One region of the Streptococcus equi subsp. zooepidemicus genome, then DNA from elsewhere that is predicted to be linked to it. Evidence: predicted binding sites of a transcription regulator. Region 1 holds the regulator's gene; each other region holds the start of a gene.
What was found. The regulator CtsR, encoded in region 1, represses protease genes until heat stress. The targets are predictions, from matches to a motif close to TTGGTCAAAAAAGGTCAAANA.

Region 1 (10,862 bases):
TCTTATCATCTCTTAGAGCAGTTGCTCCTAGGTTGCTCGTCATGATAATAATCGTGTTTGAAAAATCAACCTTACGTCCACGACTATCTGTTAACATACCATCATCAAGGACCTGCAGCAGGATATTAAAGATGTCTGGGTGAGCCTTTTCAACCTCATCAAAAAGAAGAACGGCATAAGGCTTATTTCTAACCTTTTCGGTTAGCTCTCCTCCCTCATCATAGCCAACATAGCCAGGAGGAGCCCCATTAAGACGGGAGGCTGCAAATTTTTCCATGTACTCAGACATATCAAAACGAATAAGGGCTGACTCATCATCAAAGAGTAATTCGGCCAAGGCCTTTGCTAGCTCTGTTTTTCCGACACCAGTTGGACCAAGAAACATAAAGGAGCCAATCGGACGCCTGCCTGTGCGAATGCCTGACTGGTTACGACGAATGGCTCGTGCAATAGCAGAAACAGCCATTTCCTGACCAACAACACGCTTATGCAATTTCTTTTCCAGATTCAGGTATTTTTTACTATCCGCCTGAGTTAGTTTTTCTAGGGGAATACCTGATAGCTTGCTTAAGGTGTGTAACATATCATCTTCAGTGACTGCTGTTGGTTTTAGCTTTGGTTGCTTATCCTCTTTGGCTAAAAGGGCTGACACCTTGCTCATATCACCATCAAGCAGGGCTTGATCAAGCGGTGTTATAAAGTCAGGCTGCGTCTTTTTAACCATACTTTGCACCATCGCACTGGCTTCATCAAGCAGATCAATCGCTGAGTCTGGAAGCTGCTTACTTGTCAAATAGCGCCGAGCCAGCTTCACAGCAGTATGGACAGCTGTATCAGAGATTGTTACATTATGGTACTGTTCATAGGAAGGCTTCAAGCCAAGCAAAATCTGATAAGCGTCCTCAACACTAGGCTCCTCAATCAATATTTTGGCAAAGCGACGAGAAAGGGCTGCGTCCTTTTCAATATGCTTTTGATATTCCTCTTGAGTTGTAGCACCAACCATATGCAGGGTACCGCGAGAAAGGGCTGGCTTTAGAATATTAGCTGCATCAAGAGTGCTGTCAATACCACTTCCTGATCCCATAATGGTATGTAGCTCATCGACAAACAAGATGATTTTGCCATCTGCTTCAATATCGTCAATGAGTTGATTCATGCGCTCTTCAAAATCCCCACGAAAACGGGTACCTGCAACCACACTCATCATGTCAAGCTCCAAGACACGCATGTCCTGTAATTCATAAGGAATCACGCCGTTTGCAATACGCTGTGCCAAGCCATAAGCTAGAGCAGTTTTTCCAACACCAGCATCACCAACAAGAACAGGATTATTTTTAGTCTTACGACAGAGCACCTGAACCATACGTAACACTTCTTTTTCTCGTCCGATAACTGGCTCTAACAAGCCCTGTCTTGCCATCTCTGTCAGGTCTCTAGTAAAGTCTGATAGCTCACCAGCTGTACTCTGTGGCTTGATCATTTCAGAAAAGGTGCCTACTGATTTACTCTTTTTAGGCTTACGCAACTCATGAATCGCCTTAATGGTTTCCTTACTATAGCCGGCATTTAGCTCAATTGCCTTACGCAAATCCGCAAACCTAGGCTCTCCCTTGCCAGAATCCTTAAGCCTATAGCCTGCCAATTCTAACAGACGACTAGCCATAATGTCCGGATTGAGCAAAATAGCAAAAAGCACATGCTCTGAGCCAACCTCATGCTCATTGGTAACCTGACAGATAGCATGCGCAAATGCTAGTATTTCTGATAAGGCCTTGGATTGCGGCTTGAATTGGACAGAAGTCACCTCCTTGGGACTTTTTCCCATAGCTAAAATGGCAGCTGCCTCATACTCTTCAGCTCTGATCTTTCGTTCAAATTCGCTTAAAACCATGGCTGCTAAAGAATGATCAACGGCTACCATAGCTAATAAAATGTGCCAGGTCTCAAGGTAGGGACTATCAAAGCGCTCTGCCTGAAATTGAGCCTGATTAAAAATGTCTTGCATCTTTAATGAATAAGTCATCACTAATTGCTTCCCTTTCTATCAATTCGTTGCAATAGACGATAAAGCATACGAGCACGAATTTCTGGTGCTTGATGTCCCAAAACATCATTAGACGCTATAGCTAAAATAATGTTTCCTTCGCGTTCTGTTAATAACTGCTCATCAAAAAGCAGCTGAATCGAATCTGTAAAGGCCTGCTCGCTTAAACGATCATCAATAGAAGCGATCAACGTACCGATCAGGTGGTGCTTATCTGAAAAATGAACCTTAGCAATACGAATGTAGCCACCCCCACCACGCTTACTCTCTACCTCATAGCCTCTGCTTTCTGTAAAGCGAGTCTTGATCACATAATTAATCTGGCTTGGTACTACCTGAAAGGAATCCGCCAGCATGGAGCGCTTAATCTCTGCGATTCCTGATTGGGCTAACAATTCTTTGATATATTCTTCGATACTATCGGAAGTATTTTTTGTTGGCATGCCGTCACTCCTTTGCTAAAACGATTCATTTGCTGCTTTAAGCCTTTATTTTTGACTAAAACTGACTAACATTATATCAAATAGCAGTCACTAAAAGCAAATGGAAATCACTAGAATGTAAAAAGACAGGCGTCATTGACAACACCCATCCCCTACTATCTGCTCACTAGATTAAGACAATTTAGTGATATTTACTGCCTGAGGACCGCGCTGTCCGTCTTCAACATCAAACGTCACCCTTTGTCCCTCGTCTAACGATCTAAAGCCGTCAGACTGGATCGCTGAAAAATGTGCAAAGACATCTTGACCATTTTCAGTTGAAATAAAGCCAAAGCCCTTTTCAGCATTAAACCACTTGACTGTACCTTGTGCCATAGTCATCCACTTCCTTTCTATAACGCATTTGTAAACATAGAGAGAAATAAAGATGCCAAAACACAACTACTAATTCAAAAACTAATTTACTCGCTCAGTGTAACACGAATGGCAGCCACTGTCAACACATACCCCTCACAATGACAGCTTTTCTACTCCACCTACTAAAATGTAAAAAAGCAAAGTCATGCTGACCTTGCTTTAACAATCTAAGGCGGTAGACGGATTTGAACCGACGATCAAGCTTTTGCAGAGCCGTGCCTTACCACTTGGCTATACCGCCATAACAAGAACTATTTTACCCTAGTTGACAGCATTCGTCAAGATAAAATAGCAGCTATTTTTCAACGAGCTCCTCCTTTTTTCGGTTAATACTATTTTTTAGAGTTTAAATCAGAAAGCTCAATTTTAATAATATTAAAATTATTTGAAAAACTTATTTTTAAGAATCTTTGGTATCATCAGAGTTTTCTATTATTTAGAATGGTTTTAAACATTGTGACTAAATTCACATACGAAATTATTAGAAAAGAACATCAAAAACCTTGATAAATCTAGGGGTTTACAAGTAGACAGATAGGATTTCTTAGCTTATAATACAGGTATCAAATGTAAAAAAGGAGGACATGACATGTCTTTAGTAGGAAAGGAAATTGCTGAATTTTCAGCCCAAGCTTTTCACAATGGAAAATTTATCACTGTAACTAATGAGGACCTTAAAGGGAAGTGGGCAGTTGTTTGCTTCTACCCAGCAGACTTTTCTTTTGTTTGCCCAACCGAGCTAGGTGACCTTCAAGAGCAATATGAAACACTAAAATCTTTAGGTGTTGAGGTTTATTCTGTATCTACTGATACACACTTTGTTCATAAGGCATGGCACGATGATTCAGATGTTGTTGGAACAATCACTTACCCAATGATTGGTGACCCATCACATGCTATCTCACAAGCCTTTGATGTTCTTGGTGAGGACGGACTTGCTCAACGTGGCACCTTCATTATTGACCCAGATGGTGTGATCCAAATGATGGAAATCAACGCTGATGGTATCGGTCGCGATGCAAGCAGCTTGATTGATAAGATTCGTGCCGCTCAATACGTTCGTAAGCACCCAGGTGAAGTATGCCCAGCCAAATGGAAAGAAGGGGCTGAAACACTAACACCTAGCCTTGACCTTGTCGGCAAAATTTAAGCAGGCAAAGGAGAAAAGCTATGGCATTAAGTCCTGATATTAAAGAGCAGCTTGCCCAATACCTTAATCTTTTGGAATCTGACTTAGTCCTACAAGCTTATCTTGGTAGTGACGATAGCTCACAAAAGGTCAAGGATTTCATTGAAGAAATTGCTGCCATGTCAGACCGCATCACTATTGAGGAGACTACCTTAACACGTCAACCAAGCTTTAAGATTACCCAAAAAGGTCAAGACAGCGGAGTGATCTTTGCTGGACTGCCTCTAGGTCACGAGTTTGCCTCCTTTATCCTCGCTCTACTACAGGTTTCAGGACGTGCACCAAAGATTGAGCAGGATATTATTGACCGCATCAGGGCTATTGACCGTCCTTTAAGCTTTGAAACCTATGTTAGCTTAACGTGTCATAATTGCCCAGATGTGGTCCAAGCCTTGAACATTATGGCTGTTCTTAACAAGAACATTTCACATACTATGGTCGAGGGCGGCATGTTCCAAGAGGAAGTCAAGGCAAAGGGAATCATGTCTGTGCCAACTGTCTTTTTGAATGGAGAAGAATTCACCTCTGGTCGCGCCACTATTGAGCAGCTACTTGAGCAAATCGCAGGACCTCTATCTAAGGAGGCCTTTGCTGATAAAGGAGTTTATGACGTCCTTGTCATTGGTGGAGGACCTGCAGGAAATAGTGCTGCCATCTATGCTGCTCGTAAAGGCTTAAATACAGGTCTTTTGGCTGAAACCTTTGGTGGTCAAGTCATGGAAACTGTAGGTATTGAAAACATGATAGGGACCCTCTATACAGAAGGACCAAAGCTTATGGCCCAGGTTGAGGAGCATACTAAATCCTATGATGTTGACATCATCAAAGCCCAGTTGGCTACTTCGATTGAGAAAAAAGACCTTGTTGAGGTTACTCTTGCTAATGGCGCTGTCTTGAAGGCTAAAACAGCTATTCTAGCGCTTGGTGCAAAATGGCGCAGTATCAATGTCCCTGGCGAAGATGACTTTAAAAATAAAGGGGTAACCTACTGCCCACACTGCGACGGCCCTCTCTTTGAAGGTAAAAACGTTGCTGTTATTGGTGGTGGTAACTCTGGACTTGAGGCTGCACTTGATTTAGCTGGCTTAGCTAAGCATGTCTATGTTCTTGAGTTCTTACCTGAGCTTAAGGCCGACAAGGTGCTACAGGATCGCGCTGCTAAAACAGACAATATGACTATTCTAAAAAATGTTGCTACAAAGGATATTGTTGGGGACGATCATGTCACAGGGCTTAACTATATCGAGCGTGACAGCAATCAAGAAAAGCATCTTGACCTTGAAGGAGTCTTTGTACAGATTGGCTTGGTGCCAAATACAGCTTGGCTCAAAGACAGCGGTATCAGCTTAACCGATCGTGGCGAGATTATTGTTGATAAATATGGTTCAACCAATATTCCAGGTATCTTTGCCGCAGGCGACTGTACAGATTCAGCCTACAAACAAATTATTATTTCTATGGGGTCAGGTGCTACTGCTGCTATTGGAGCATTTGATTACCTGATTCGTCAGTAAGTTAGCAAAAAACCAAGGTAACTGTTTACCCTGGTTTTTGCTTTTTAGAGGCCTAATAAACAGCAAGGCTGATAGATCAAGCATTTGGGGTACGCCAAATGCTTGAAGAAACTTATGTTCTCTGATATCTTTTCATGATTCATGTGTTCTTTTTCAGAAAGATTGATAGTAAAACTAAGTTGCGCTTGAAAAATGGATCGTGTCAAAACGTCAACATATCAAAAATGCATTGAAAACATGCATATGGTTAGAAAATAATGGCATGCATTTTCCTCATGCGTACGACGTGGGTTTTAGTGTATTTAGGCTTGCTATGACTAGCTTTTTTTGGTATACTGTTGTAGTTGTGCAGACAACAAATACTCATCTTAGATCGATTGTGATTCTGTTGCCGTCAGGTGGAGTTGCAAGCCGACGTCTAAGAGAGGAAAAAACATTTCTATAAAGGAGAAACTACTCATGGCAGTAATTTCAATGAAACAACTTCTTGAGGCTGGTGTTCACTTTGGTCACCAAACTCGTCGCTGGAACCCTAAGATGGCTAAATACATCTTCACAGAGCGTAACGGTATCCACGTTATCGACCTACAACAAACTGTTAAATTAGCTGATCAAGCTTACGAGTTTGTTCGTGACGCAGCAGCAAACGATGCTGTTATCTTGTTTGTTGGTACTAAAAAGCAAGCTGCTGAAGCAGTTGCTGACGAAGCAACCCGTGCAGGTCAATACTTCATTAACCATCGTTGGTTGGGTGGAACACTTACAAACTGGGGAACTATCCAAAAGCGTATCGCTCGTTTGAAAGAAATCAAACGCATGGAAGAAGAAGGAACCTTTGAAGTTCTTCCTAAGAAAGAGGTTGCACTTCTTAACAAGCAACGTGCTCGTCTTGAAAAATTCTTGGGTGGTATTGAGGATATGCCTCGTATCCCAGATGTAATGTACGTTGTTGACCCACACAAAGAACAAATCGCTGTTAAAGAAGCTAAGAAGCTTGGTATTCCAGTTGTGGCAATGGTTGATACAAATGCTGACCCAGATGACATTGATGTGATCATTCCAGCTAACGACGACGCTATCCGCGCTGTCAAATTAATCACTGCTAAATTGGCTGATGCTGTTATCGAAGGCCGTCAAGGTGAAGACGCAGAGGTTGCATTTGAAGCTGATACTCAAGCAGAGTCAATCGAAGAAATCGTTGAGGTTGTTGAAGGTTCAAACGAAGCTTAAGTCAGGCTTATTGAACTAGGATAGCTTCTTGCTATTCATAACATGGTCTAACGGGGCAAAGCATTCCGCTCTGTCTCGTTATTTTTTAAGTAAGAAAACCCAGCAGGTCAAAGGCTCTGCTAAAGCGAGCTTTAAGAGGACCGATTCTAATTTTGGAGGAAATAAAAATGGTAGAAATTACAGCTAAGCTTGTAAAAGAATTGCGTGAAAAATCTGGTGCCGGCGTTATGGACGCTAAAAAAGCACTTGTTGAAACAGATGGCGACATGGAAAAGGCTATTGAGCTTCTTCGTGAAAAGGGTATGGCAAAAGCAGCTAAAAAAGCTGACCGCGTTGCTGCTGAAGGCTTGACAGGTGTTTATGTTAATGGTAACGTTGCTGCTGTTGTTGAGGTCAATGCTGAAACTGACTTCGTTGCCAAAAACGCTCAATTCGTTGAATTGGTAAACGCAACTGCAAAGGCTATCGCAGAAGGTAAGCCTGCTAATAACGACGAAGCACTTGCTCTTATCATGCCTTCTGGTGAAACACTTGCTGACGCTTATGTCAATGCAACAGCTACAATCGGTGAGAAAATTTCATTCCGCCGCTTTGCCCTAGTTGAAAAAACTGATGACCAACACTTTGGTGCTTACCAACACAATGGTGGTCGTATTGGTGTTATCTCTGTTGTTGAAGGTGGAGACGAAGCACTTGCCAAGCAAGTATCAATGCACGTCGCAGCTATGAAACCAACTGTTTTATCATACACTGAGCTTGACCCACAATTTATCAAGGACGAGTTGGCACAATTGAACCACGCTATTGAGCTGGACAATGAATCACGTGCAATGGTTAACAAGCCAGCACTTCCATTCTTGAAATATGGTTCAAAGGCTCAATTATCAGCTGACGTGATTGCGCAAGCTGAAGAAGACATCAAGGCTGAGCTTGCTGCTGAAGGTAAGCCTGAAAAGATCTGGGACAAAATTATCCCAGGTAAGATGGATCGCTTCATGCTTGATAACACTAAGGTTGACCAAGCCTATACTCTTCTTGCTCAAGTTTATATCATGGACGACAGCAAAACGGTTGAAGCATACCTTGACTCAGTCAATGCTAAGGCTATTGCTTTTGCTCGCTTTGAAGTCGGTGAAGGTATTGAGAAAAAGGCTAACGACTTTGAATCAGAGGTTGCAGCTACAATGGCAGCTGCGCTTAATAACTAGTCTAATCATAAAATATAAGATTGAGGACAGCTTTTAAGAGCTATCTTCAATCTTTTTTTTACACCTAAAAGAAGAGCTGTTCAAGCTTATCCAACACAAAAAGACTAAGAGAAGCATGCCTTCCTCCACAAGCTAGACTACACGTTCTAACGATAGGAAGACCGTACAAATCCTCTTAGTCTTTTTTTATTGAGCGATGATTACCAAATAATCACACGATCCTCTGGGGCACGCCACATTGGATCTCCTTCTTTAATATCAAATTCTTGGTGGAATTCATCAAAGTTTGTCAGTGTGACATTAGTACGCCATTGACCAGGTGCGTGAACATCAATGCTTGCCATCATTTGCATGAATTCCTCACGCGCCTTCATACGCCAGATGGTAGCAAAGTTGATAAAGAAATCTCTGGCAGAAAAATCTGGCTCTGATTGAGCTGCCTCTAAGGCACAAGCCACACCACCTAGGTCAGCAACATTTTCAGACACTGTTAATTTACCATTGACCTTAGCACCGTAAGAATCAAGACCATCAAATTGCTCTACAATTTTATCGGTACGCTCCTTGAAGGCGGCATAATCCTCGTCTGTCCACCAATTCTTTAGGCTACCATGCTCATCAAAGGAAGCACCGTTGGTATCAAAGGCATGCGAAATTTCATGAGCAATAACAGCACCGATACCACCATAATTAGCTGATGAGCTTTGGCTCAACGAATAAAACGGCGCCTGCAGAATAGCTGCTGGGAACACAATTTGGTTTTGCTGTGGGTCGTAATAAGCATTAACCATATTGGCAGGCATGTGCCATTCACTACGATCCACAGGCTTATTCCACTTGCTCCATGAATGAGCAATTGAAATTTTGGCTAAATTCTGAGCATTCTCAACAAGCGAAAGCTTATCATCGATGACCTTTTTAGCATAGGTTTCTGGTAATTTTTCTGGATAACCGATATGTGGGGTGATAACATTTAGCTTTGTAATGGCTTTCTCACGTGTTGCTGGTGCAAGCCAATCAGCAGTTTCAAGACGAGATTTATAAACCTCAATCATCTTAGCTACCTTGTGTTCAACATCAGCCTTAGCCTCTGGTGAAAATTTTTCACCAGCATACCAAAGCCCAAGAGCTTGATTAAATGGTCCTTGTGCTAAGTAATAGGCTGCTTTTTTCTTATCCATAGCCTGTGGAGTTCCTGACAAGGCACGACTGTAAACTCCTGATAGCACACGAATCTCATCAGTCAAATAAGTATGATAAGCACCTGCTGCTGTAAGCACTAGCCAGGCTTTTAGCAGCTCCCAGTTCTTCTCAGAATAATAGTCAGCTGCAAATTCTGTCCAGAACCGCTCCTCTGGCACAACGACCTTGTCTGGTACTTCACCTAAAATCACAGTAAATATATCATCTAAAGGCAATTCTGGCACTAGCTTGGTAAACTCGGCCCAGTCATAAGGGTGGTAAAGCTTGGCATACTCTGAATATTCCTCACGAGAAAGGACATAATCTGCCAGCTGTTTATCAAGCGTGATAACCTTATCCAGCAAGTCCTTAACCTCTTCATGTGAAAAGCCAAATTTAGGCAATAGCTCCTCTTGCATGCCACGCCAGATAGCAAGCAGCTCTTTGCCTTTGTCATTGTCTTTGGCATAGTAAGTGGTGTCTGGCAGGATAAGACCTGGTGCCTCTGCCCAAAGGACATTTAACTGAGCATTCATAAAGTCTGGTGCTACACTAAATGGAAACTGATTTGGTTTTCCATTTAGCTCATAATCAGCCACCTTGCTAGCAAATTCGGCAAAAGATCCTAAGGCCTTGTATTCTTCAATTAAGTCCAAGGCTGGCGCTACGCCCACCTGATCACGCTTGTCATAATCTGCAACCAAGCGGTGAAACTTGACGAAGTTTTCTAATATAGCATCGTTAGGAACATTCTCACCAGCCAACCAAGCATCTGTTGTGGTCAGCATTAAGTCCTCAATCTCATCTGCTAGGTCTGAAAAGCCCCCTGTACGAGGCTTATCGTCTGGGATAACAGCTGTTTCTGCCCATTGACCATTGACGGCTTGATAAAAATCTTCTTGATATGTTGTCATGAATAGCTCCTTTTTTTAGTTAAACCATTATGTCAGGATTGATTTCATTCCTGATAATGTAATCTCTTACATTTTACCAAAAAATCGACCAAAATACTCGTTTTATATTAACTTTCTCTTCAAAAAATAAGCTTATTCTTCGTATCGCATGGCATAGATAGTAAACGCTTAGCTGCTTTGGTTCTTTTATCAGGTAAGATTGATCATAAAAACTGAACAATCACTAAGAAATCAAACGATTCTTCTCCAGCTTCATGAAAACAGCCCTCACAATTGCTAAAAGCTTAGCAGCAATAACAAAAAGCCCTATCAGCCCTGACCAAAAAAGTTGAAGATAAAACCTCACGCTTGAGATATTTTTCTATGGCATTAAAATTAGAAGGTGAAATCAAGAGTTACCAATCATTGTTTCACATCTGCGGAGTGAAATAGACTAAAAATCATATAATTAAAAGGACTGAGCTCTATTTCATACAGAGCTCAATCCTAAGCTGTAAGGTCCAGTTTTTTGGGAGCAATACATTTGATAAAAGTGAATAGCTATTTTTAGCTAATCTACCTCTAAAATCCTCAAGACCTGCTGCTCGATGGCAGCTGATGTTAGCTGGTATTCCTCTAATAGGTATTCCAATTGCCCGACCTGACCAAAGCGCTCATCTATCCCCATACGATAGACTGGCGTATTGATTTCCTGGGCCAATAGCTCACAGATAGCACT
Region 2 (10,862 bases), 540 kb from region 1:
TATAGAGCAGCAACTCTGTTTTATCGTCCATGGTCGTGTGACTGACATCTAAGATCAGCTGACGAATCTTCTCAGCAATCGCAACACCTCCAGGCTCTCTCGTTGTTACAATGGTTTGTCCCAGAGCTGCCTGTAAGAGTGGCACCAGTCTTTCCAGCACCGTTGTTTTTCCCGCTCCGTCTGGACCTTCAAACGTTATTAATCTTCCTCTAGTCATCTTATTTCCTTTGTTTATCGTTACCTCTATTTTACCAAAATTTGCCTGAAAAAGCACTGCCAATTCATTGAGCAGTGCCAGATCAGAAAAAAACCTTTTTGTGCTGCCTTTTAGACGATAGGGATAAAAAGCCACCTCTCAAAGCAGGCAATCTGAGGCTGTGTCTCAGACCTCAAAGCCTATGCCACGATTTGACAAATGACAGGCGTCTCAGCCCTTATTTTCTTTATCTAAGCAAGCCAGCAAGGCTGATCAATCATGCTTTAGGCGATTGATGAGCTACGACATGCTATGCAAGACAGGAGCAGGCCTACTTAGTCCTGATCAGGCTGGGCTTGAATCTCTAGAGGCTCACGATGTAAATTCCCAACAAAATCGCAATCAATGTCATCAAAGGCTGATGCCTTCACCTCTTTGACAAATTTTAGTCGACTAATGTCCTTTAGCTTTTCTTCCATGTCCTCTTTATTGATGTAAATAATAAGGTATCGAGAACGCTTGGAATGGTAGTACAGGTCACCATATTTCATCAATTTTCTAGCGTCTCGATTGTAATACAAGTAGATAACCAGCCCAATTCTCTGCTGTTTTTGAAACATTTAGGTACTCTTTTCTTTAATATTTTGATACGGTCCAAGCTCATGTCGAGGTCTATTTGTCGCCAAGGGAAGCCCTGTGTCGACAAGAATATCCTCAGACACTGCCTCTGCAATAGCTGTCGAAATCGTCGCCAAAACCTCCTGCAAATCAACCTGTGCCAAGCGCAGCTCAGCAACCAATGGGTGCAGATCAAGCTGGCGCTTTTGATGAAGTAACTGGCAACGCAAAGCCCTAGCATCTGGACAAGACTCAAGCAGGCCCTGCTTAAGCTCATAATCCCGCTTAAGCTCTTCAAATAAGGCTAGCTCGGTCTGTAGGGCCAAATCTGCCTCAAAAGCCTTTTTAGCTAAGGCATAGGTCTGATACTGGCTGCTTGTCCTAATATCCTGAACCAGCTGCAAGATAGCCCTTTCAATGGCAAACAATTCTTCATTTATGATTAGCATAGATTAATTATACCATAATTTTAAGAGGGATAGCTCTCTTTAGCATGCAAAAAGCCCCTGAAGCGTTAGCTTCAGAAGCTTTTAAGCTATTTACTAGACTCTCTAAGCTAGCTCATTATTTTCCATAATTTCATCAATAAAGCCATAGGCTAGGGTCTCTTCTGCGCTCATCCAGTAATCACGCTCAGCGTCCTTATGGATTTGTTTGATCGTTTTACCGGCATTTTGTGCCAAAATCTTTTCCAAGCGGTGACGTGTCTTTAATAAATGCTCAGCCGCAATGGCCATATCTGTCTGCTGTGTACCACCACCTGTGCCTCCCATAGGCTGGTGAATCATGTACTCTGCATTTGGAAGCATAAAGCGCTTGCCCTTTGCACCTGATGAAGCAATAACGGTTCCCATAGAGGCAGCCATACCCATAACAATGGTTTGCACATCTGCCTTAATAAAGTTCATCGTATCCACAATAGCTAGACCAGCTGATACAGAGCCTCCTGGGGTATTCACATAGAGGTAAATGTCTTTTGTGTTGTCTTGGGCATCTAAAAACAAGAGCTGCGCAATAACAGAGTTTGCCATATTATCCTCTACTGGACCAGTCAGCATGATAATACGGTCCTTTAACAGACGTGAATAAATGTCATAAGAACGCTCTCCACGACTGGTTTGTTCAATAACTACAGGAATCATAAAAATCTCCAATCTATCGTGACTGTCTAACGCCACTCAGCCTCATGCAGTGACAATCAGTCAAACACATCTTTTTATAATGATTGACCTTATTATAATCTCTTGGTCAAAAAAGGTCAAATGATAAACTTGCTTTTAAAAAACCTTCCAGCCTAAACTAGAAAGTCTTATTAGCTTTAGCAGGCTAGCCTCTAGCAAGCAGAGCCTAGCACAACCAAAGCCTGTAGCCTTTTACTTGGTACCAAATAAGCGATCGCCAGCATCTCCAAGACCAGGAACAATGTAGCCATGATCATTTAATCTTTCATCAAGGGCTGCTGTATAAATGTCAACATCTGGGTGAGCCTCCTGAAGCTTTTTAACCCCTTCTGGTGCTGCTACCAGACACACAAACTTAATATTAGCAGCCCCACGCTTTTTCAGTGAATCCACTGCAAGAATTGCAGAGCCGCCAGTAGCAAGCATTGGATCAACAACAAAAATTTGGCGCTGATCAATATCCTCTGGCAGCTTCACCAAATATTCAACCGGCTCCAAGGTCTCCTCGTTACGATACATACCGATGTGACCAACCTTGGCAGCTGGCACAAGGCTAAGAAAGCCATCCACCATACCAATACCAGCTCTAAGAATCGGAACAATTGCTAATTTTTTACCTGCTAACTGCTTTTGAACCGTCTTGGCAACCGGTGTTTGAATCTCAACATCCTCTAATGGCAAGTCACGAGACACCTCGTAGCCCATAAGCATTGCAATTTCATTGACCAGCTCTCTAAAATCCTTGGTTGAGGTATCCTGACGACGCAGGATTGATAGCTTATGCTGAATAAGTGGATGCGAAATAACCTGACATTTTCCCATGATGACGTACTTCCTTCTTTATTTTTTACACTTTTGCTATTATACCAAAAAATTGAAAACCTTGCTTACTTTTTTCAGACCCGGTTGAAATGATAAAAGCAAGAATCTGGTCAGCTAGCAGCCTGCGTCAGCTGTCTTGAGCTTGGGTATCAAAGCCCCAATTTTTGGCGATACCTAGCTGCTCTGCTGCCAATTAATTTGTCCAGCTGACGCGTCAATAGCGTCATGTAGGCGTAAACACCCATTCCCAAGCCACCAATAATCACTAAGTAAAGCAGGCTAGTCAATCTGCCTGTCGGCTTAAACAAATAGCCCAAAAGCCAGCTAGCTAGTAGCACAATCAGTCCCATCAGTGCTGTCTCAATCACCGTTAGTAATATACGCTTATGCAGCAGCTTACGGTTAAATCGTGTGACCTGATGCAGACGACGGTACATGAGATAGATAGGCACTAGCAAGCCAAGAGTCGTAGCTAACAAAGGACCATAAGCATGAAATAGATAGATCAAAGGAACCTGCAAAACCAGCTTGACAAAAACACCATAAGCAAAATAATAGATGGCCTTACGGTTTTCAAACAGGGCCTGCAGCATCGGAGAAAAAAGCGTATACAAGGCCATCAATAGGGTAAGGCAAAGCACAGCAACAAACAGCCTAACAGCCTCTTCCTCGCTACTACCGTAAAAAACCGTATAAAGAGGCCTTGCCAGTATAATAGCTCCTGTCAGAGCAGGCAATAAAAACATCAGCAGCATTTCAATGTTGTTAATGATCAGGCGCGCTGCTGCTCGCATGTCCTTTTTAACGTAATTTTCTGTCAATAAGGCAATACCAACACTACCGATTGAAGCGGCTACTGCAATGAGGACCATGGTGATTTTAGCAGGGTTGGCATTAAAATAACCAAACAGCACCCAGAGCTGAGAACGAGCATAATTGGTAAAGAGGGTCATTGTATTGACAAAGGTCCACTGGTCGATGAGCTGAAAGGCCTGAATTGCACTTCCTGTGATGATAAAGGGAATCGACTCCTTTAGCGTTTCAATAAGCAGACCCTTGATGTCAATAGGAATCGCATGCTCTGTCTTGGTAAAAATAGCCTTTAAAAGGCCCTGCGTCCAGAAATAATAAAAGAGCACCGCCATACTGGCTATCATTCCAATAAAAGCAGCAAAGGTGGACTGCGTAACAGCTGCAATATAGTCCTTAGACCCCATTTTCATGATGAAAAAGGTTGTTAGAAGCATCCAGATCACACGAACCAGCTGCTCAGCAATTTGGCTAAGAGCATAGGGCTTAATCTCCTTATAGCCCTGAAAAATCCCCCTAATCACGCTCATCACTGGAAAAACAAAAACAGCTAATGATAAGCTATGCATAATCGGGACAAGGGTCTCATCACCACCGGACAAGCGAGCAAAGAGTGGAGATCCCAGATACATCAGCACTGAGAAAATCAAGCCTAATACCAGCATAACCTTTAGAGTGCTTCGAATGAGCTGATAGCTATGCTCTTGCTGCCCCATCGAGTTGTACTTAGCGACCTGCTTAGCAATGGCAACATTTAGCCCTGTTGTCGAAATCAACAAAAAATAGGCATACACATTGTATCCCATATTAAAGAGCGCATTTGCCTGTATCGCATACTGCCCCATCCATATGTACCATGGAATAATATATAGAACGCCTAAAAGTCGGCTAATAAAATTACCTGCGGTGGACCAGGCTGCTCCCTGAACCATCAGCTGTTCTTGTGTCAATTGTTTTTTTTCTGTCGACATATCCGTTCTTCCTAGTTTTTATAGCTTTATTATAAACTTTTGCTTGTGACTTGTAAAACAAGAACATTAAGGATAAAATAAGGCTATGATAACAATTGAGCACTTATTAACCATTTTAAAAAAGGACCATAATTTCCGAGAGGTTCTTGATCAAGACGGCTACCACTTTAACTATAGCGGTCTACAGTTTGACAGCCTTAGCTACGACAGCAGACAAGCAGATGAGCAGACGCTCTTTTTTGCTAAGGGATCAGCTTTTAAGGCTGACTTTTTGAGACAGGCCATTGCCAAGGGACTAAGACTCTATGTTTCAGAGATTGACTATCAGGTAGGGATCCCTGTTATTCTTGTTAACAATATTAAGCACGCTATGAGCCTAGCTGCGATGGCCTTTTATGATTACCCACAAAATAAGCTCAAGCTGTTAGCCTTCACCGGAACAAAGGGCAAGACAACTGCTGCCTACTTTGCCTATCATATGCTAAAGGAATCTCATAAGCCTGCCCTGCTCTCTACAATGAACACAACTTTAGATGGTCAACACTTTTTTAAATCGCAGTTAACCACACCTGAAAGTCTTGATTTATTTGTAATGATGGCTCAGTGTGTGGCTAATGGCATGACGCATTTGGTGATGGAGGTCTCTAGTCAAGCTTACTTGGTCGGGCGTGTCTACGGCTTAACCTTTGATGTCGGTGTCTTTCTCAATATTAGCCCTGATCATATCGGACCAATCGAACACCCAAGCTTTGAGGATTATTTTTACCATAAGCGGCTTTTAATGGAAAATAGCCGAGCTGTTGTCATCAATAGCGGTATGGAGCACTTTCATATCCTAGCAGAGCAGGTGGCCGATAAGCCTCATGATTTTTATGGCAAGGGGGCTTGTAACAGGCTGCTGCAGCGTCAGGCCTTTTCATTTCAAGCAGCTGGCAAGCTAGCTGGAGACTATGCGATTCAATTGATTGGCAGCTTCAACCAAGAAAATGCTATGGCTGCTGGACTGGCCTGTCTTCGATTAGGAGCAAGCCTAGAGGATATTCGATTAGGAATTGCTAAGACAAGGGTGCCTGGTCGCATGGAGGTCTTAACCATGACCAATCAGGCCAAGGTGTTTGTTGATTATGCACATAACGGTGATAGCCTTGAAAAGCTCCTATCTGTCGTTGAAGAGCACCAGAAGGGCCAGATTTACTTGATTCTAGGAGCACCGGGTAATAAAGGCGAGAGTCGTCGGGCTGATTTTGGACAGGTCATTAACCAGCACCCCAATGTTCGTATTATTCTGACTGCTGATGATCCTAATTTTGAGGACCCACAGTTGATTTCAGAGGAGATTGCTAGCTATATTCACCGCGAGGTTGATATTATCATTGACCGTAAAGAAGCAATCAAGACTGGTATGGAGCGCTGTCAGAGCAAAGAGGACGCACTCATTATTGCTGGTAAGGGAGCTGATGCTTATCAGATTGTCAAGGGACAAAAGGCAGCCTATGCAGGTGATTTAGCGATTGCAAAGAGCTACCTATAAGGTGTCCTAACAGGCTAAACAGTAATGATTCTTAAGACTACTAATAATGATTCTAAGCTGGCTCCTTTTTTTAGTGTCAGCTCAGTAATTAGATTCTGAAAGGCTTTTTTAGGCCTTTTTTCTATGCTATAATGGGATAGCTTTTAAGAGAAAGCATACTATGTATAGTCAGACCAAAAGAGCAACTAGCATTCCATAGGCTATCAAACCTTTAGGATTGCGCTAGCTGGCCTTGCTTGACTATTAGAAAGGAGAATAACCATGTCAACAATCAGTGCTGAGACGATTTCAGCTGGCTATGATCAATCGCTTATCATCAGCGACTTATCTGTCACTATTCCCGAAGGAAAAGTAACGACCATCATCGGCGCTAATGGCTGTGGGAAGTCAACCCTTTTAAAGGCTCTAGCGCGGCTATTACCACTCAAAGCAGGGCAGGTTCTCTTAGATGGACAAGCCATTGCTAGGCTAGCAACCAAGGACCTTGCTAAGACACTAGCACTCTTACCTCAGCTACAAGAAGCTACCGCAGCTACTGTCTATGAGCTGGTTTCTTATGGGCGCTATCCCCACCAATCCTACCTAGGACGGCTTAGTCAAGCTGATAAGGATAAGATTTGCTGGGCAATGGAGGTCACAAGCATGACACCCTATGCTCATCAGACTGTTGATGCCCTGTCAGGCGGCCAACGTCAAAGGGCCTGGATTGCTATGGCCTTAGCACAGGATACTGATATTATTTTTCTAGATGAGCCGACAACCTACTTAGACATGAATCATCAGCTCGATATTTTAGAATTACTAAAGGAGCTCAATCAGGTCTCTGGAAAAACAATCGTGATGGTCCTTCATGATTTAAATCTTTCAGCACGCTACTCGGATCATCTGATCGCCATGAAAAATGGACATATCAAATATTCTGGAGAGGTCAACCAGGTGATGACGCCAGAGATGATTCAAGAGATTTTTCAAGTAAAGGCTCAGCTCGTCACTGATCCTCTCTATAATTGCCCTACATTGCTGACCTATCAGCTGATATAAATTTATTCTAGGAGAATAGAATACATGAAAAAACTACTGCTTATTTTAACTGTTTTTGTGACAGCTTTTACATTAGTCGCCTGCTCAAGTCAAAGCAAGCAACAAGAAAGCACCAGCAAAGCAAGCCTATCCCACAAGCCAAAAATTGCTGGGGTGACCTATTATGGTGACATTCCTGTCAAGCCAAAGCGCGTGGTTAGCTTAGCAGCTACATATACTGGTTACTTGGCAAAATTAGACCTTCATCTGGTCGGTGTCACCTCCTACGACAAAAAGAACCCTGTTTTAACAAAAAGCATTACCCAAGCCAAGCAGGTGGCAGCTACTGACCTAGAGGCTATTACAGCACTAGAGCCTGATCTCATTGTTGTTGGCTCAACAGAAGAAAACATTGACCAGCTAGCAAAAATCGCACCACTAATCTCCATTGAATACCGCAAGCGTGATTATTTGCAGGTGTTTTCTGATTTTGGCCGTATTTTTAACAAGGAAAAGGAAACTGACCAATGGTTGGCCGACTGGAAACAAAAAACAAGTGACTATGAAAAAGAAGTAAAACAAGTCACCGGATCAGCTGCTACCTTTACAATCATGGGGCTCTATGAAAAGGAAATTTACCTTTTTGGTAAGGACTGGGGAAGAGGTGGTGAAATTATTCATCAGGCCTTCCATTATGATGCTCCCGAAAAGGTGAAAAAAGAGGTATTTAAGCAGGGCTATCTGTCCTTATCACAGGAGGTTCTACCAGATTATATTGGTGATTATGTAGTTGTTGCTGCTGAGGACGACCAAACCGGCTCAGCCTTATATGAGAGCGACCTTTGGCAGCAGATCCCTGCTGTGACCAACAATCATGTCATCAAGGTCAACGCTAATGTCTTTTACTTCACAGACCCACTGTCACTGGAGCACCAACTTGAGGTTCTAAAAAAGGCTATCCTCTCAACTGGTACAAGTCAATAAAAACTTAAGATGACAGCTCAACATCATACTAAGCCTAAACGAGCTAAAGCAGCTCCTCCTTGGCTGATCTTAACCTTTATCAGCTTAACTCTAGTGCTTGCCATTTACTGCAGTCTGAGGTTTGGGGCTGTGTCACTATCACATCAGGAGCTCTATCATATTCTACTTGGAAAGCAGGACCATGGTCAAAAGGCCAGCATTATTTTGGACATTCGCCTGCCCCGCTTGATTTTAGCGGCTCTAGTTGGTGCTGCACTTGCTGTTTCAGGAGCTATCATGCAAGGCATTACCAGAAATCCCATTGCCGAACCTGGCTTACTGGGAATCAACTCTGGAGCTGGGCTGGCATTAGTCATCGGCTATGCTTTTTCCCCTCATCTTCATTATTCGACAATTATATTACTTTCCTTGCTAGGGTCACTCTTAGCGACCCTATTAATCCTCAGCCTAGCCTATCAAGCTGGTAAGGGCTACACTCAAATGAGGCTTATTTTAGCAGGAGCGATGATCTCTATGCTGCTGTCAGCTATCGGACAAGGAATAACGACTTATTTTCACTTAGCCAATGCCATTATTGGCTGGCAGGCGGGAGGACTGATCGGGGTCAATTGGCAGATGGTTAGCTATGTTGCGCCACTCATCATCTGTGGCTTAGCCCTATCTTATCTGCTAGCCTATCATTTGACCATTTTAAGCTTAAGCCAAGAGCAGGCCAAGACTCTAGGACAACGCACCTTCTTGATTAGCCTTGTCTTTATCGGACTTGTGCTGCTTTTGTCCTCTGCTGCTGTGGCAGTAGCTGGCAGTATTTCCTTTGTCGGCTTGATTATCCCTCATGCCATCACATTAGTCATTGCTAAGGATTATCGCTGGATCCTGCCGCTAGCTACTCTTCTTGGAGCCAGCTTTATGCTTTGGGTAGACTTTGCCTGTCGCAATATTAATCCTCCCTATGAAACACCGCTATCTGCTCTGATCAGCTTTATTGGACTTCCCTGCTTTTTATGGCTAGTTAGAAAAGGAGGTCGCTTTTGACAGCTACTAAAAGACACGTCCCATTATTTCTAGGGCTAAGCGCTGGACTGGTCTGCTTGATGATCATTTCCTTATCTATTGGGGATTCTAGCATGTCACCGTTAGAGGTTATCAAGGTTCTATTTGGAAAATCTACCGCCGCTATGACCTTGATCATCACCAACATTAGACTCCCAAGAATTTTAGCTGCCTGCATTGGTGGCGGATCACTAGCCCTTTCTGGCTTATTGCTGCAAAGCTTAACGCGAAACCCTCTGGCAGATTCGGGCATATTAGGCATTAATGCTGGTGCTGGTATGGCTATTACCCTTGTCATATCCTACAGCACCAGTGACAGCCTGATCAGCAGGCAATGGCTGCCGCTTATTACCATATTTGGGGCAATGGCAACCATTGTCTTGGTCTACCTGCTCTCACTCAGTCATGGTCGTATCAATCCTATTCGACTGATTGTCACTGGCGTAGGGGTATCATCCATGCTATCTAGCCTGATGATTGCCTTTGTTGGCAATGTAAACCGTTACAAGGTGGATTACGTCATTCATTGGCTAAGTGGGCAGCTAACAGGTGATGATTGGTCCAAGCTAAGCATTGTTGCTCCCTTATTGGGGATCACTTGGTTGCTTGCCTTTAGTCAAGCCTATAAGCTCAACATCATGGCATTAAACGATGAAGCAAGCATGGCTCTAGGCTTCAAGATCCATCAGTACCGTACAATTGTTCTTGCGCTATCTGCAATTCTCGCAGCTTTAAGTGTCATTTTGGTCGGAAACATCACCTTTATTGGCCTGATAGCAGGACATACCAGCAAGCGACTAGTAGGAGCCGATCACCGATTAAGCCTGCCCGTCAGCCTTTTAATCGGCATGATCCTGCTCCTTTTGGCCGACACTATCGGACGAGTATATCTCGTCGGCAGCAATATTCCAACGGGGATTCTGGTCTCTATTCTTGGTGCAGCTTATTTTCTCTACCTTATGGTAAAAATGAACTAAAAGCCTTTACCACATAGCCTAACAAGCATAATGGCTTGGAACCTTTTTTCTACAATAGGGTTCTAAGCCATTTTTAGTTGCAAGCATTACCATAAAAGCAACTACAATAAAACCATAATGCAATTCTCTCCATGCACACCCTCGCCAAGGAGAAGATAAGGTACCTAACCAATGACGATCAGGTTCGTCAATGTCAATCCACGCTCCCATGAAGGGCGAGACGACTGGGCGGAAATCCCAGAGATTACTTTTGACGATTTCAATCTACGCTCCCATAAAGAGAGCGACTCTGGTAAATGACCAGTATTGCAACGTGCAACTCTGTCAAGGCATAGCCACTCCCACAACCTGTCCTGACAAACCACAAACAAGCTCAGCAAAAAACATCAAACAGACAAGTCTTAGCCTCTTGATCTTGAAAGCGTCCCCCAATCCCTATTGAGCTCAGCTCTTTGAAATCAAAAAGAAAAGACCAGGCTGGTCCTCTCGATTAGCTATCAATCATCTACTACAGCTACAGTGAGCTTGGAAATGTGCCATAAGCCTCCTACTGCTACCACAAGCTTAGACCACTAGAGCGGTAAAAATGCAGTTACAAGCACAGCCAAAATTGCTGACAAGGAGCCTGTTACAATGTGAATCTAAACGCTTTTGACTATTCCAGTCAACTCTTAATCAGCGTAGAAAATTAGCTGCTCC
Region 3 (10,862 bases), 510 kb from region 1:
CGACAATATTGTTGTTATCATCAAGTAATAAAAGGCCGCAAACAGCAAGGGTGTAATAGGCAGATAGGTCGCCGTCACAACCGACTGAGCCCCATTCCACAGCTCCATCACCCCAATAGTCTGAAGCAAGGCACTATCCTTGATGATTGTGATCAATTCATTGCCCAAGGCCGGCAAAATATTCTTAAAGGCCTGAGGCAAAATCACATAGCGCATAGCATGCTTAGGACGGATACCAAGCGAATAAGCGGCCTCTAGCTGCCCCTTTGGCACCGCCTCAATCCCAGCTCTGACGATTTCAGAAATATAAGCTCCGCTATTTAAGGAAATAATAATAATACCAGGAAGCAGCCTTGAAAAATCCAAATCCAACACACCAAAACCTATAATCGGTAGATGGTTAAAATGTAGCCAAGCAAAGGCAATCATGATCTGTACCACCATCGGTGTTCCACGAAAGATCCAGACATAAAGACTGACCAGCCAGGATAAAGGCTTGATATGACTGCGTTTTATCAGAGTCACCAAAAGGCCTATAATTGTGCCAAAAAAGACAACACAGGCTGAAATCATTATGGTTACAAGCACGCCATAATTGAAATAAGCCCAGTATTTGGGTAAAAATGTAAAATCCATTCCCATCTCCTAACATTCATAAGATCATTGCAATAGATATAATTATACCATCAAATGAATATTGATACAATATCTTTTTATCGAAAAATATTCCCAAAAACAAACAAGGAAAAATAAGCTGACTTGTGGACTGCTAGACTAGCTTAGCAAAACAACTCCTCGCCTTTTAAAAAATAACCCTATGATAAAATCAGAAGATTCGGCATTGAATTAAAAAAAAAAAAAAAAACGAAACTACGGAGACAAACTGACGCCTAGCTATTTCTCATCATCAGCTGCCATGCTAAACTCTTCTTTGGGAAAGAATTTTGAAAAAGTAATGATACTATCATCAAAGGAGAGAACGATGAGAAAACCAATACGCAAGTACAGCGTCTGCTCAGCAGCCATTGCTCTAGCAACAATGGCCAGCCTAGGAACAGCTGGAAATGCCCGAGCTGAACATAAAGAATTAAAGGACTATCCAGACCCAACTCATAGAATTAGTAGCAAAACACTGGGAGATAATGAAGTAAGAAAATATCTTCATGAATTGAGAGACTTTCTAAAGGGTTACCTAAAAGAATTAGAAGAAAAAGCAGAACAACCTGGACCTATGGGGCCTGCCGGACCTAGAGGAGAGACCGGTCCTGCCGGACCCGCGGGACCTATTGGCCCTAAAGGAGAAGCTGGACCTCAAGGAGACCCGGGCAAGCAAGGTCCTACTGGACCTCAAGGACCGCGTGGAGATAAAGGTGAAACCGGAGAAGCCGGTCCTAAAGGCGAACAAGGGCCTGCTGGGCCTATGGGACCACGTGGAGATAAAGGCGAAACCGGAGAAGCCGGTCCTAAAGGTGAACAAGGACCAGCCGGCCCTAAGGGTGACAGAGGCGAACGCGGCGAAAAAGGTGAGCAAGGCCAACGCGGTGAAAAAGGTGAGCAAGGCCAACGCGGCGAAAAAGGCGAGCAAGGCCAACGTGGCGAAAAAGGCGAGCAAGGCCAACGTGGCGAAAAAGGCGAGCAAGGCCAACGTGGCGAAAAAGGTCAACAAGGCGAACGCGGCGAAAAAGGTCAACAAGGCGAACGCGGCGAAAAAGGTGAACAAGGCCAACGTGGCGAAAAAGGCGAGCAACAGCCAAAGGGTGAGCAAGGAAAGGATACCAAGCCATCAGCTCCAAAAGCGCCTGAAAAGGCTCCTACACCAAAGGCTCCAGAAAAATCAACTCAGCCTAAGGCACCAGCGCCTAAGTCAGCACCAGCAGCTCAAAAGAGCACGCTACCAGCTACAGGGGAGACAAATCACCCATTCTTCACCCTTGCAGCCCTTAGCGTCATCGCTAGCGCAGGCGTCCTAAGCCTAAAGAAAAAGAAAAGCTAAGCTAGCTATTGTGTCTTTCCCCTATGGCAATAGCTAACAGCTAATCACAAACATCAGAGAGGTCTTTTCTGACCTCTCTTTATCGTATCACTGCTCTTTTAGACACCAACAGATAGGCATAACAAAGCCCTTAGCAATGGCTTTTCTAAGGGCTCTCAAAAGCTATCCAAATTGTTAAAAAAGCTGCATTAGAGCAGCACAGAAATGATCGGCTGACCTTAAATCACTCAGCTAAGAGCCTTTGCTGTCAGCAGGATTATCACAAGCCCTGAAAAAGAACCAAGCCACAGGGCCTTTGGCAGCACTGCTCACCCACAAGCCCTACAGCTAGACAAGGTATAGGAGAAAGAGGGCTTTAGGGGATAATAAAAACAAACTAGTAAAATCACCAGCTTGTCCTCTGTTGGACCTGCCTCCCAGCAAGCCCATGTCATCATCAATAGCTTAATATAACAAATCGTAAATTTCCATCGCAATCAAGTCAATGCTGTCAAATGAGTATGACTCACGCGCTTCAATATCACGTAAAATAAAGACTGGACCATTTTCAGGATCGTTGACAAATGCAACCTCTGCAACAACGACACCATCTCGCTCAAAATTTCTCTTTAAATTACCGCCATCTGTCACCATCAGCTCCAGACGGTTGATGATTCTCACTAAATGTGATTCCATTTCGTTTCTCCTATTCTTTATTGTCCCTTTATATTTTAACATAAATCACCGAAAACAAACAAGAAAAGTAGCCTTTTTCTCTTTATTTTATCCTCTTAAACAAGTTTTTCTGGCGCTCATTCATAGCAGAGTGGCTAAATCTTATCACTCTATACTGGATAGTGCTAATAATGAAGCTTTTTACTTGATTTCCAAGCCTAAGGTGCTATAATATGACTATAAAGTTTGACCATTTTTGACTAAATGACCTTGACTTTTTAGATAACCCCTTGGAGGTATGATATGCTTTGTCAAAACTGTAATTTAAATGAATCAACCATTCATCTTTATACAAGCATTAACGGAAAGCAAAGGCAGATTGACCTCTGTCAAAATTGCTACCAAATCATGAAAACAGACCCTAAAAATCCTATCTTAGGAGGCTATAATGGCAACCAAAAGGCGCAGCAGCCTTCTCAAAACCCTTTCTTTGATGACTTTTTTGGTGACCTCAACAACTTTAGAGCCTTTGGTCAGCTCCCCAATACACCACCTACCCAATCAGGAGGCCAGCATGGCGGAGGTCACAACGGTGGCTATCGCCCCAATCAAACACAGCCAACACAGGAGGCTAGCAAGGGGCTTCTGGAGGAATTCGGCATTAATATCACTGAAATGGCTAAGCGTGGTGATATTGACCCGGTCATCGGACGAGATGATGAGATTATCCGCGTCATCGAAATTCTCAACCGTCGTACCAAAAATAACCCTGTCCTAATCGGTGAGCCTGGAGTTGGTAAGACTGCTGTCGTTGAAGGCCTTGCTCAAAAAATCGTTGATGGTGATGTGCCACAAAAGCTACAGAGTAAGCAGGTGATTCGCCTTGATGTGGTTAGCCTCGTTCAGGGGACAGGTATTCGTGGCCAATTTGAAGAGCGCATGCAAAAGCTCATGGAAGAAATCCGCAAGCGCCATGACGTGATTCTATTTATTGATGAAATCCATGAAATTGTGGGAGCTGGTGCAGTTGGTGACGGCAGCATGGACGCAGGAAATATTTTAAAGCCAGCACTTGCTCGTGGTGAGCTTCAATTAGTGGGAGCGACCACTCTCAATGAATACCGCATCATCGAAAAGGACGCAGCCCTTGAGCGACGCATGCAGCCGGTTAAGGTGGATGAGCCTTCGGTTGAAGAAACAATCACTATCCTAAAAGGAATCCAACCCAAATATGAGGACTATCATCATGTCAAATATAGCCAGTCAGCTATCGAAGCAGCTGCTAACCTCTCCAACCGCTATATTCAAGACCGCTTCTTGCCTGATAAGGCCATTGACCTGCTAGATGAAGCCGGCTCAAAGATGAACCTAACCCTTAACTTTGTTGACCCCAAAGACATTGATAAGCGTTTGATTGAGGCTGAAAACCTCAAGACCCAAGCCACACGTGATGAGGATTATGAGCGAGCAGCCTATTTCCGCGATCAAATCGCCAAATATAAAGAAATGCAGGCTCAAAAGCTAGATGAGCAAGATATCCCGATCATCACTGACAAGACCATCGAAGCAATCGTTGAACAAAAAACCAATATTCCAGTTGGTGATTTAAAGGAAAAAGAACAATCACAGCTAGTCAATCTGGCCGCCGATCTCAAAAAGCATGTTATCGGTCAAGACGATGCTGTTGATAAAATTGCAAAGGCTATCCGTCGTAATCGTGTTGGACTGGGAACCCCAAATCGTCCTATCGGCTCCTTCCTCTTTGTTGGCCCAACTGGTGTCGGTAAAACAGAGCTTTCCAAGCAATTAGCCATTGAGCTTTTTGGCTCTGCTGATAACATGATTCGCTTTGACATGTCTGAATACATGGAAAAGCATGCTGTGGCTAAGCTTGTCGGTGCCCCTCCTGGCTACGTCGGCTATGAGGAGGCGGGTCAGTTAACAGAGCAGGTGCGCCGCAACCCTTACTCGCTCATTTTGTTAGATGAGATCGAAAAGGCTCACCCTGATGTCATGCACATGTTTTTACAGGTCCTAGATGACGGTCGATTAACCGACGGACAGGGACGTACCGTTAGCTTTAAGGACACTATTATCATCATGACATCAAATGCTGGCACTGGCAAAACAGAAGCCTCAGTCGGCTTTGGTGCTGCTAGAGAAGGACGGACAAACTCTGTCCTAGGTGAGCTTAGTCATTTCTTTAGTCCCGAATTTATGAACCGCTTTGACGGGATTATTGAGTTTCAGCCGCTAAGCAAGGACAATCTGCTACGTATCGTTCACTTAATGCTTGATGACGTTAATCAGCGCCTTGCTCACAATAGCATTCACCTTGATGTGACCGAAAAGGTCAAGGAAAAGCTCGTCGAGCTAGGCTATGATCCCAAGATGGGAGCACGACCACTGCGCCGCACCATTCAGGATTACATTGAGGACGCTATTACTGACTTCTACCTTGAGCACCCAGCAGAAAAAGACCTGCGAGCTGTCTTGACCTCTAATGGACACATTATAATCAAGCCTGTAGTCAAATCTCAGGCGAAGCAGGCGGACTAACAGGGCATACCAAAAAGCAGAGAGAAAAGCAGACAGCATTTTCTCTCTTTTTGACGAGCATTTTTTTATGAAACATTTTTGATAAATCTACAGTTTTATGAGAATAATGACCAAAAATTTAGTATAATAAAACAAAGGAGAAGCGATATGACCGTTCCAATATTTGGTGATAAGATAGATGACCAGCATTACACCGCACGTTACGGTGTCTATGCAGTGATTCCTAACTCGGCTAAAACAGAGATTATCCTAGTGCAGGCTCCAAATGGTGCTTGGTTTTTGCCAGGAGGAGAAATAGAGGCTGGTGAAAGCCAGCTACAGGCACTGGAGCGTGAGCTAGTTGAGGAGCTGGGATTTGCTGCTGATATTGGTTATTATTATGGTCAAGCAGACGAATACTTCTATTCTCGTCACCGCGATACCTACTACTATAATCCTGCCTACCTCTATGAGGTCACTTCCTTTCAAGCAATTTCAAAGCCCTTGGAAGACTTTAACCATCTGGCTTGGTTTCCTATTGCGGACGCCATAACAGTCTTAAAGCGTGGCAGCCACAGGTGGGGCGTCGAGGAATGGCAGAAAAAGCATCATTAAAATCCTTAATCAATTTAAAAATAGTGCTATAATAAAAGTAAAAATAGTCAGGAGAAGATTTATGAGACTTATTAATACCACCAGCAGTCACCCCGAGCTTGTCAGAAATCAGCTGCAAAATACAGATGCTCACCTCGTTGAGGTGTACTCAGCTGGCAATACTGACGTCATCTTTACCCAAGCACCTAAGCATTATGAGCTGCTCATTTCAAATAAATATCGTGCTATCAAAGAGGACGAGCTTGAGGTGATTCGTGAGTTTTTCTTAAAGCGTAAAATTGATCAATCAATTGTAATTCCAGGTCACTCCAAAACCCTGCACACCAATAACTTGATTGAAATTTCCTTCCAAACCTCTGTATAGCCTTCTGTTGCGATCAAGCCTTAGCTGTCATATCATATGTCAAAGCTGGCTGCTCTTGCTGTCTGTACAAGCCCATAAAAGCAGCCTTTTTCGGAGCCTGAGGTCTAGACCACACGAGAGCGGTCTGGGCTTTTTTATCTCTTGACAGCATAGCTAACGCTTCAAACCAAACAACCACAAGCAAAGATAGCCTCACATTATAGAACTAATGTGAGGCTATCTTTGCTTCTTTTTTGAAGCTGGATTCATAAGACTGCTCTAGACATTAGATAGGGCTAAAGGGCACCTGTCAACAAAGGTCAGCAGGTAAGCCATGCCAAATGCACGAAACAGTTATTTCCGAATAATAATATAGAGTAAAGCAGATCCTTTCAACCTTTTTCCTATACAAAATAAGACATATGCTTGAAATAGCGGAACATGAAATACAGCAAAGCCTTCTTTTCTTGCTAAACATCTTTCATGCGGCTGTCGTGGCGACTAACTGAGCCCAGATTTCAGGAAAGCTTATCACACCAGCCTGTCTCATGCTTATCTATGCTTTCTTTTTTGATAAAGCTGACAATCAGGTGCTTGACGAGACAATATTAAAAGAGCCTGGATAAACATCATCCAGACTCCCAATAAAAACTTATGATTACTATTAATTCTGACTGCTTAATTAGCAGCTGAGTCAAAGCCTTCTGCTACTGCTTCTGGGAAGTTTTCTTCAATAATTTTGGCACTATGATCACAAACAAAGGCATTATAAGACCGCATTCTGGTTGTTGGATCAATACGACGTGACCGCTCACAAACCTCTCCTTGCGCACGAGCTACCGTAAAGGCAACATCATCAAAGCTGACAGCATTCTCAGGAGCTGGCTCCTCACTAATGGTTAGCTGAGAGACAATCAATAGCAGTGCAATATCGCTATCTAGAGCTGTCAACAGTGTCTTAACCTCTGGACTTGCATAAATTGTCAGATGAGCTTCTAAGGACTTACCAATAATCTTGTCATGACGCGCTTCCTCCAAAGCCTTTTGCGCCTGTGCCCGAAGCGTCATAAAGGCTTCCCATTCCTCTAGAATAGTATCTTGATTATCAAAAGTCTGAGCCTGTGGCAGCTCTGATAGCTGTACAAAGTCTTCTGGCTCATGCTCTAAATATGACCAGATTTCCTCTGCCGTATGCGGAAGGATCGGAGTCAATAGCTTAGTGATATTAACCAAAATATCATAAAAGACAGTCTGCATACGACGACGTGCCAGGCTGTTAGCAGCCTCAATGTAAACCACATCCTTGGCAAAATCAAGGTAGAAAGCAGATAAGTCAACCGTTACAAAGTTAACCACAGCCTTGTAAATCGTCATGAAGTCATAACGCTCATAGGCAGCGTTGATAGCTCCTACTAGCTTGTTAAACTTGATGGTCATGTACTTATCAACAGTAGCAAGCTCAGCATAAGCCACCTTATCTGTATGTGGATTGAAGTCTGATGTATTAGCAAGCAAGAAGCGAAGCGTGTTACGGATTTTACGATAGGTTTCAGAGACCTGTCCTAGGATATCCATTGACACACGCACATCATTATCTGTATCAACAGAAGCTACCCAGAGACGGAGAATATCAGCACCATATTGCTTAGCAACATCATTAGGTGAAATGATATTTCCTTTAGATTTAGACATTTTTTCACCCTTACCATCAAGGACAAAGCCCTGTGATAGGATAGCCTTATACGGTGCATGACCATTAACCGCAACTGAGGTAATCAGTGATGAGTTGAACCAGCCACGATATTGATCGGAGCCCTCAAGGTAGAGGTCAGCTGGATAAGCAAGATGATCACGAGCATTCATCACACCATTCCAAGAAGACCCTGAATCAAACCAGACGTCCATGATATCTGTCTCTTTGGTAAATACCCCATTTGGAGAGCCTGGGTGTGTGAAGCCTTCAGGTAAAAGCTCCTTAGCCTCTTTTTGCCACCAAATAATGGACCCATGCTCTTGGAACAGATCTGCGACGTGATCAGTTACCTCCTTAGTCATAATGGCTGTGCCGTCCTCTGCATAGAAAATAGGCAGTGGAACACCCCAAGCACGCTGACGAGAGATCACCCAATCGCCACGATCACGAATCATATTGTAGAGTCGTGTCTTTCCCCATGTCGGGTGGAATGTTGTTTTGTCAATCTCATCTAGAATCTCTTGACGGAAGTCAGACACAGAAGCAAACCACTGAGGAACAGCCCGCCAAATAATTGGTTTTTTCGTGCGCCAATCAAATGGATAGGAGTGGTTGATCACTTCTTGAGCAAGCAATAGGTCTCCAAGCTTTTCAATAACAATCGGAGTTACCTTGCCATAAAATTGACCATGAAAATCAGAACCTGCATTTTCCATCATCAAACCACGCTCATCAACTGTAACTGCAACCTCAAGTCCATATGTCATACCAACGTTGTAGTCATCTTCACCAAAGCCAGGTGCTGTATGAACGATACCTGTACCTGAATCTAGCGTCACATGATCGCCAAGAATGACTAGCTCATCAACCTCACTGTCCCAAGGGTGCTCGGTTACAATGTATTCCAAGTCAGAGCCCTTATGATTGGCCAAAATCTCAAATGATTCCCAAGCAAACTTAGCAGCCAGACTGTCTAGCAGTCCTTCTGCCACCACATAGTTACGGTCTGAACCTGCAGGTCTAACAACCACATAATCCATATCAGGTCCAACTGTTAGACCACGAGAAGCTGTTACCGTAAATGGTGTGGTCGTCCAAACCACAACATAGGTGTCAGTATCAAGGATTCCCTTACCATCTTTAACCCTATTAGCATAGTAAAGCGATGTAGAATCAATATCATGGTATTCGATTTCTGCCTCAGCAAGAGCAGATTCAGAGGACCATGACCAATACACAGGCTTTGCCCCACGATAAATGTAGCCCTTATCAGCCATCGCACCAAAGACACGAATTTGATCGGCTTCAAAGCTTGGATCTAAGGTAACATAAGGATTGTCCCAATCAGCAGATACACCGAGACGCTTAAAGTCGTCTCTTTGCTTATCAACCTGACTTAACGCGTACTGACGACACATGTCAAGATAGTCAGCCAGATCCATCTCTTTACGCTTAACCCCCTGCTTAGCCAAGACCTGCTCAATAGGAAGGCCATGAGTATCCCAACCTGGAACAAAAGGCGCTTGATAGCCTGACATAGATTTGGCACGTACAATAATGTCTTTTGAAATTTTATTCAGCGCATGTCCGACATGGATATTACCATTTGCATAGGGAGGCCCATCGTGCAGGTGAAAGGCAGGCTTGCCTTCATTTAAGGCTTGACGTTTTTTGTAAATCTCAGCCTCGTCCCAAGCCTTTTGCCATTGTGGCTCCTTGTTGGGTAGACCGGCACGCATTGGAAAGGCCGTTTTGCCTAAGTTAAGTGTTTCTTTTAATTTCATCTTGTCAAACTCCTTTTAGTCAATATCTTATCAGAATTACAAAAAAAGCCCCGTCTCAAAAAGGACGAAAGCTCGTGGTACCACCTTAATTCAGAACAGTAAAATCCCTTTTGCTGTTCCCTCTTTGCTCGTAAGGTGAGCCTCCCTCGTCACTTACTGTCATTCAGTGATGATTGAAGAAAATGATAATTGTCATGCTCAGGGAATATAGGACTCTCATCATCTCCTACTTGCTGTGATTTTGGGCATTCAATCCTGTTTTTCTTATGATTAAATATTCAATTTAAAGGTCTGTGTCTCGCTTAGGTTCACTTCAGGCTCGCTAGCTTGCTCTTCTCGCTGCACCTGATAGGCTTCTAGCTCCTTATTGCTTTCTTCAACATGACGTTGCAGCTCCTCTAGCTCCTCTGGTGTAAACTGACGTGTTGCATCAAAGGAATTGCTGTCATCAGCCTCAGGAATATCTTCATTAAGGACAGTTTTAACCACCTCTTTAAAGGCTGCATCAGAGTTTTGAAGGTAGACAGCTGTTGGCTGCAACAATTCGTCCCACTCAGGCGAATTGGATAAGCTTAGCTGTGACTCAATAGCTGAAACCAAGCGCTGATGGAAAACGCGTGTCTGGCGCTTTAATTCCTCTGTCTCAATAGCAACGCGCTTTGCTTCATCTGTTGCGTCGCGCAACAGTTGGTTAGCCTTTGCTTTTGACTCATCAAGTAAATGCTGAGCATCATAGGTTGCCTTGCTGACCAAATTGGTTGCTTCAGCATTTGCTGAGGATTTCACTTTTTCAGCTGTTTCCTGGGCTAGGATAACAGATTGACTCAATGATTCCTTCATCTCATCAAAGTAAGACAGCTTTTCTTCAAGCTCTCTTATCTTAGCTTCATTATCACGATTTTTGCGAACCAAAGCCTCATAATCGTCTACAACAATCTCAAGAAATTCATTTACTTCCTCTTCACTGTAGCCACGAAACTTTGTCTTAAACGTTTTATCTTTAATTTCTAGTGCTGTAAGTGCCATTATATCTCCTTATTTACGCATCATTTTGCTAAGTGTTAGCTTATATTTCCCATTTTTTGTGAAGCCATTGTCTGTTAGTATGCTAAACCTACCGTAGCCACGAATGCTGATTAAATCACCAACAGCTACAGGCTGAGAGGCTTTAGTGACAAGCTGATAGTTAACCTTGACCTTGCCTGCTTCAACAAGCCTTATCGCCTGATTTCTAGATTGCTT

Region 2: a site for CtsR is predicted at 2,059-2,079, ahead of I2432_RS08310 (ATP-dependent Clp protease proteolytic subunit). Genes of this name have one in related genera too.
Region 3: a site for CtsR is predicted at 2,891-2,911, ahead of I2432_RS03185 (ATP-dependent Clp protease ATP-binding subunit). Genes of this name have one in related genera too.

What each region holds. Positions count from the first base shown of each region.
Region 1 is NZ_CP065054.1:141,105-151,966, reverse strand. It holds gene I2432_RS00870 (ATP-dependent Clp protease ATP-binding subunit) at 1-2,029, opposite strand, end outside; gene I2432_RS00865 (CtsR family transcriptional regulator) at 2,029-2,490, opposite strand; gene I2432_RS00860 (cold-shock protein) at 2,662-2,865, opposite strand; tRNA gene I2432_RS00855 (tRNA-Cys) at 3,078-3,148, opposite strand; gene ahpC (alkyl hydroperoxide reductase subunit C) at 3,497-4,057, shown strand; gene ahpF (alkyl hydroperoxide reductase subunit F) at 4,078-5,610, shown strand; gene rpsB (30S ribosomal protein S2) at 6,070-6,840, shown strand; gene tsf (translation elongation factor Ts) at 7,008-8,048, shown strand; gene I2432_RS00830 (M13 family metallopeptidase) at 8,249-10,144, opposite strand; gene I2432_RS00825 (transketolase family protein) at 10,695-10,862, opposite strand, start outside.
Region 2 is NZ_CP065054.1:1,756,086-1,766,947, forward strand. It holds gene tmk (dTMP kinase) at 1-217, opposite strand, end outside; gene I2432_RS08300 (YlbG family protein) at 532-816, opposite strand; gene I2432_RS08305 (YlbF/YmcA family competence regulator) at 817-1,263, opposite strand; gene I2432_RS08310 (ATP-dependent Clp protease proteolytic subunit) at 1,366-1,956, opposite strand; gene upp (uracil phosphoribosyltransferase) at 2,188-2,817, opposite strand; gene I2432_RS08320 (putative polysaccharide biosynthesis protein) at 2,967-4,598, opposite strand; gene I2432_RS08325 (UDP-N-acetylmuramoyl-L-alanyl-D-glutamate--L-lysine ligase) at 4,684-6,129, shown strand; gene I2432_RS08330 (ABC transporter ATP-binding protein) at 6,391-7,170, shown strand; gene I2432_RS08335 (iron-hydroxamate ABC transporter substrate-binding protein) at 7,195-8,133, shown strand; gene I2432_RS08340 (FecCD family ABC transporter permease) at 8,143-9,168, shown strand; gene I2432_RS08345 (FecCD family ABC transporter permease) at 9,165-10,163, shown strand; gene I2432_RS08350 (DUF1803 domain-containing protein) at 10,835-10,862, opposite strand, start outside.
Region 3 is NZ_CP065054.1:649,613-660,474, reverse strand. It holds gene I2432_RS03200 (amino acid ABC transporter permease) at 1-636, opposite strand, end outside; gene I2432_RS03195 (LPXTG cell wall anchor domain-containing protein) at 983-1,993, shown strand; gene I2432_RS03190 (DUF1797 family protein) at 2,438-2,668, opposite strand; gene I2432_RS03185 (ATP-dependent Clp protease ATP-binding subunit) at 2,951-5,206, shown strand; gene I2432_RS03180 (NUDIX hydrolase) at 5,354-5,800, shown strand; gene I2432_RS03175 (DUF1827 family protein) at 5,862-6,164, shown strand; gene ileS (isoleucine--tRNA ligase) at 6,822-9,620, opposite strand; gene I2432_RS03165 (DivIVA domain-containing protein) at 9,891-10,646, opposite strand; gene I2432_RS03160 (YlmH family RNA-binding protein) at 10,656-10,862, opposite strand, start outside.